One region of the Bacillus sp. AC266 genome, then DNA from elsewhere that is predicted to be linked to it. Evidence: riboswitches for the same ligand, from Rfam matches in the RefSeq annotation. Region 1 holds a riboswitch; the other holds the start of a gene.
What was found. Region 1 has a riboswitch for magnesium ahead of AC0IXC_RS23655 (FtsW/RodA/SpoVE family cell cycle protein). Riboswitches for the same ligand answer to the same signal wherever they lie in the genome.
Positions count from the first base shown of each region.

Region 2: it holds a riboswitch for magnesium, as region 1 does, so the genes downstream of both, AC0IXC_RS14870 (P-type ATPase actuator domain-containing protein) here and AC0IXC_RS23655 (FtsW/RodA/SpoVE family cell cycle protein) in region 1, are expected to answer to the same signal.

Region 1 is NZ_CEEDEC010000006.1:325,882-329,083, reverse strand. Features, by position in the region: gene AC0IXC_RS23655 (FtsW/RodA/SpoVE family cell cycle protein) at 236-1,363, opposite strand; M-box (ykoK) riboswitch at 1,533-1,709, opposite strand; M-box (ykoK) riboswitch at 2,230-2,397, shown strand; gene mgtE (magnesium transporter) at 2,674-3,202, shown strand, end outside.
Region 2 is NZ_CEEDEC010000003.1:333,223-336,424, forward strand. Features, by position in the region: gene AC0IXC_RS14865 (5'-3' exonuclease) at 1-732, opposite strand, end outside; gene AC0IXC_RS14870 (P-type ATPase actuator domain-containing protein) at 865-1,590, opposite strand; M-box (ykoK) riboswitch at 1,945-2,110, opposite strand; gene AC0IXC_RS14875 (DUF350 domain-containing protein) at 2,317-2,703, opposite strand; gene AC0IXC_RS14880 (glutathionylspermidine synthase family protein) at 2,700-3,202, opposite strand, start outside.

The sequences.
Region 1 (3,202 bases):
ATTTAAGTTTAGACTTTCTTGTCTAAATAGTTTGGAATTTCATGTCCTTGTACAGTTCTACAATAGGGGAAGAGGATAACTCTGATTTCCTCAAGTGTTCGTTAAATTCCCATTTAACGAACAGATAGATAGAAGGGGGATATAATACTAATATGATATACGTACACATGTTTACAAATTGGCAAGTGATTTGGATAGAGACTCCAAGACTTATGAAATCGCATTTATGCAATAATTATATATTATAATTATCAAACTTAATTTTATTGAAAATTGATATATTAAGCAATATTCCTATTGCTATTAAATTGACCATTAAAGAACTTCCACCAAAACTAACAAATGGAAATGGGGTACCAGTAAGAGGAAATAGTCCCGTAATACCACCTAAATTTACAATGGATTGCATACCAATCATACATCCTATACCAATTGCTATAAAACTTCCGAATGGATCTACACATAGTTGTGCAATTTTTAAGGAACGAAGAACGATAGTCAAAACCCCTGCCAATATAATAAATACACCAATAAACCCTAGTTCTTCAGAAACTATTGCCATTATAAAATCAGTATGTGGTTCTGGAAGATAACCGGTTTTTTGAATGCTATTTCCGAATCCACGTCCAGTAATTCCTCCAGAGCCAATGGCAATAAAAGAATTTACAAGCTGATATCCTTTTCCTTGCGCATCAACAAAGGGATTGAGAATTGTAGTAATACGTGTCTTTTGAACTTCTGACAAACTAAATTGAATTAAAAAGTATAAAAAAGGTAACCAAAAAATAGAACCGATTATAATTCTTTTAATTAATAGATTTACATTTATTCCAGAGCAAAGAAATATGCTAAAACCTAAACCTAATATTAAAAGTGCAGATCCTAAGTTTGGCTGTTTATAGATTAGGAAAAAAATTGCAGCTAAAAAAAATAAAAGTTTTCCGCTACCACTCCAAATATTTTTAGCTTGTTCTAGTCGTAATGCAAAAAAACGGGCTGTTACAAGTATTGTTCCTAATTTAAGAAATTCAGCTGGCTGTATTCCAAAGATCCATGATTGAGCATTATTTACCACTTTTCCTTTCCACAAAACCATAATTAATAAAAAAATTCCCCCAACCATAATACAGATAGAGACTATTCGTTTTTTCCATATTTCATATGGGAGAATAGCACAAACTATTAACCCTATTGTTCCTAAAAATAGCTTTGTTAATTGAGAATCAACAAAATGCCTACTGTTATAACCGTAATGTTGAACAGCAACAATGGAGCTCGCGCTATACATCATGATAATACCTAAAGTACATGTTATGAATAGAGGGAGGAGCAATAGATAATCGAGTTTTAATATTTTTTTCATTTTAATATCCTCCTGATTACATTTGCTAATGATTAGAATCTTGTTCTCATCAACTACTAAATAGTATTCTTGTTTTGAAAGATTCTATAGCTTACACCCTGTTTTCTTACGCAAAAATCCCCCCTAGTTACATACTAGGGGGGATTTAAATTGGCATGACTAAATAAAGCTTTCCTCCCCCTAGTAGAGCTTTGGCACTATACAACGTAAAGTAATGGAAATTGATTACTTAGCTATCTTAAGAAGGGCCTTAATCCGACAATTCCTGTTCTACCCATTGGCGTCTTTCGACATTTTTGGGCAATAGCCTGTGTTTGTATAGGAGCCTCACCTAACAGGTTTAGCAATATAAATTTTATGTATTTGTTTCGTGTAGCCAGCATAAATATTTTTTTTTTGCTTGTCAAGTAAGCATATTGCTAATTTTATATTCTTTATTGTTTTATGAATTTTGAGAAATAATGCAAGAAAATGTATTTAATCATCTCGTATAGATACTTATTTTCGGCCTGTAGTGGATAATTTGATTAAGTAGTTTAACCATATAAATTTGATAAACAGTAAAGAAGATTTTAATCATAAAATAAGATTTTTGAAGAATGTTCTTTTGAAGTACGGTATGACTAATAATTCAACTCCTGCTATAAAGTTACAAATTAATCATAAACAATAAGTTTCCTATACGAAATTTCATATATTTTATAACGTTTCTTCGAACTAATTGTATATAAATTTTATATCTTTTAAGTTGAATTTTAAATTTACAATAGAATCGAATTACATTTCTCTAAAAAAGAATTTATTATGAATCGAATTGAAAGTCAGTTGACAAATATTAAATTCTGGTTTAAATTTTGAAGTAATTCAATAATCTTTGTTAGGTGAGGCTCCTGTATAGAGAAACGCTGCTGCCCAAAAATGTCGAGAGACGCCAATGGGTCAACAGGAACGGTCGGATTAAGGCCCTTTTTAATGTAGCTGGTTATAAAAACCTATGCTATACAGTGCTAAAACTCAACGAGGGAGTGGTATACGATTTGATAGAAAGGCACCTCTGGGATTTTTGCAGAGCTGTCTTAATAATCATTTATTTGTATTGTAAAAAACCTTTACTCCTTTTTGAGTAAAGGTTTTTTGTTTAATGTTATTTATTTTTATCTTGTCTATATTCAAAAAGGAGGTAGTTCTAAATAATAAATTGATTGCAATGTAACTATTAATGCTCTAATGAAAATTTTAGACAGATAAAATAACACAAAACCACTCATGAAACTCTAGAGTCTCCCTTAGCAATATAAGGAGGAGTTAACATGAAGAAATTATTAAATGAATTACTTGTAACCCAAAATAATTTGGATGCAGAGAAAGTTTTACGTCATCCGTCGTATGATATTGCGCAAGAAGTAAAACGGTTTTCAATTGCAGATCAAGTCATATTACTAGATAAGATTCCTGTATTAAAAAGCTCAAAAATTCTTCAACATTTGAATACAGAAGAAAAATATAATATCTTAATTCAATTATCTGAAAACAAAGCTAAAAAGTTACTAGATTTACAACCGATTGATGAAACAGTAGATCTACTTCTAGCGGTTCATCCGGAAAAACAAGCTAAATTAATGGCGTATTTAAATAAAATTACAAAACATAATGTAAAAAAATTAATGGCTTTCAAACCTGAAACGGCAGGAAGTCTTGTCACAAGTGATTTTGTTGCAGTTAGAGGGAATTGGTCAGTAAAAATGACATTGAAGTACATTAGGGAGCATTCTGAAAATGTAGAATCAATATCTTATATCTATGTTCTTGATAGTCATGGTTATCTTAAGGGAATCGTTT
Region 2 (3,202 bases), on a different contig from region 1:
TAATTGTAAAGAGATATTTAAATTCTCTAAATCACTTTCAATTTTTGTGCGCTGCGCTTTCGTTAATGATGCTATATTTTCTAGCACTGCCGATACTGTCCCGTATTCTTGAATCAGCTTATACGCTGTTTTTTCACCAATACCTTTTACACCCGGATAATTATCACTTGTATCTCCCATGAAAGCTTTCGCATGAACAATTTGCCAAGGTTCTACACCTTTCTCTTCCATGATTTTTTCCGGTGTGTAATACTCGTAATTTCCAATTCCTTTACGAAGAAGCATAACTGTAACATTCGTATCAACAAGTTGAAGTAAATCTGTATCACCTGTCAAAATATAAACTTCCGCTTCATTGCAATATTGTTTTGCAAGCGTACCGATACAATCATCCGCTTCATAACCTTTCATACCGATTACAGGCATAGATAATTTCGCAGTCATTTCTTGCACTAAATCAAATTGCGGAATTAATTCTTCCGGCGGTGCTGCACGATTTGCTTTATAATTCGAGAAAGATTCCGTTCTAAATGTCGTACTTCCCATATCCCAGCACGTTACAATGTGCGTTGGTTCGATTGCTTGTGTTGCTGTTAATAAATGCTTCATATAACCATGAATCCCATTCGTCGGGGTACCATCTTGTCGTTTCATAAATTGTCCATATACACTTGTTGCGTAAAAAGCACGAAATAATAGTGCCATACCATCAACTAATAATACTTTTTTCATAATTCCTCTCCTACTAACAAAAAATAATAACCTCACGTTATCACGTAAGGTTATATATAGATTACCATTCTACGTTTTTGTTCAACTTTGTCTATTATACATTGTTTTTGTATATTTAGCATCATTAACACATTAAGACATTCTACCGCAACAAGTATGAAGTATTCCTGAATACGTATTTTTACCTGTCGAAACAACTACAGCCTTTGCATTTCCGTCAACAATATACGTACCTTTGAAACATACATTTTCAAGTTCAAGTGGATTATAGTCTTTCATCCGTTTTAATGGAATAAATCGTTTACGTTCAAGATGATAGCAACTTTCAAATTTCTCAATACTAGCATCGTTTCCTGTCAGCATAGATTCATTTACTAATAAATCATTTGCATAAATAATACGTACATCTGCTGGCACTGTATCGCCCTCTGCAAGAAAAATCATATCTCCAGGTACAAGCTCTTGTACTGGTAATTTCATCATTTTTAGTTCACTGTTTAGCCCTGTTACGCTACAGCCAGCTACTCTAGAAACAGTAACTGTTTCACATTGTAATTCATCACCCATATTTTGTTTTGAAAGACCTGGGATCATTCCACTTAGCTTCATCATTACTTCCGCAATACGCGCTCTTTTTGAAGTTAATTCATTTCGTCCGTATACTTGAATACGCTTTTGTGCCTCTTTCATAGATAGTCCGTCTCTTGTTGTTTTAAAATACGCAAATACAGATTTTACATCTCTTGTTGCGATTTCAATTAATAAATCTTTATTTTTTTGAAGCATTGTTTGTTCTTTCATTGCTTTTTTACTTAATTTATACGAAGTGTTACCCACACTTTTATTTACATATAACATATTATCGTCTCCTCCTTTACAACATAGGAAGAAACGCTTTGTTTCTCAATTTATCCACTTTACTGTGAAAGTGTCTAGCGCTTAAATACTCGAATAAACGCTACATTATGATAAATATAGAGGGAGGAACAAGTCGTTTCCTGCCTACATCATATATTTTTGATTTGAAGTATATGGGTAACGGAACCGAGTCAGAATTTGACATGCTCCTCACCTCCTCTTTAATTTTTTAGTTATAATCTATACTATGAAATTACTCATAGTTTGCTAACAAAAAAGACCCTTACTCATAAGAGAGCAAAGGTCATTGCATACACAAATAAGCGATTCCTAATATAATACAATTAGAAATCTATGGACCTCTCCCTCGCCGAGTTTTAGCACTGTATAGCATAGGTTCATTACCAGCTACGTTAAGAAAAACCTTAATTCGATCATTCCTGTTGACCCATTGGCGTCTCTCGACATTTTTGGGCAGTAGCATTTCTCTATACAGGAGCCTCACCTAACAGAGACTTATTATAATTACATAGAAAATGTTACTCTTATTTAAAATAGATGTCAACACTTTGTATGGAAACTTGTCCTTATTACAATAACTATCTCGAGTTTATTAGTACACTAATACGCATCCTGCTCAGCGTTCGGCTACATAAATTAATTGAACACATATTGCAAAAAATTAGCAAATGAAAAATAAAACCCTTACGTTAAAATGTAAGGGTTTTAATACGTTACACAACCAGCAATTACAATTCCGATGGAAAGTGATAAAAACATAAGGAAAAGACCAACTGCTTGATTATCTTCTTCAAGACTTTTATTAATATTAAAACGTGGTGTAAGCCATTCCGCTAAATAAAAGACAATAATTTGAGCTAAAATCCCAACAGCTCCCCATGAAACCATATCAAGAATTGAAATAGAATTAGCAGCCGTTGAATATAAAACGATAGCAAGACCAAGTAGTCTTCCTCCAAGTACATAGCTTACCGCTTTATTCCCTTGAGCCATTAACTTAAATTCCTTAACTTTCGTTGTCACTTCCATAAGAAAAAGACCGATACACAAAAGTACAAGTGATACTGCTAAATATAGTAAAAATTTAATCATTTATTTTCCTCCTTCTTAATACCTACCGGTAAATAATACGATTCATTTCCCGTAATTTTTTCTCCGGCACGTATACCGATGCTGCTCGCTTTTCCAGCAATTAAAAAAGCCCCAAACACGTACGACAGCTTCTCAATTCCTTTTTCAGTTTCCAAAAATACAACTGGAAGCTCTGTATATTTCTGAAATATAGGCAGTGACGATTTATACGTTTCATGTGCATTTCGAATCATAATATTTGTATCCTTATCACGAATCGTAATCGTGTCACCTTCCCTACCGAACGAAGGTTTTTGAACGAACGGACTTTTCCCAAAAAATAAATCTGGCTCTAAATATGTAGGAAGCATATATTCTTTAATCCACTTTTGTTCCTCACTTGTGTAAAAAGCACCTTCTTCTGCTAATCCCCAAATAAGACATTGAATTGATTTCGGCTGAAGTAAAAAGGCCGACAAAGGATTTATAATAAAAAGCTTTCCTTCTTTTACAAGTTGCA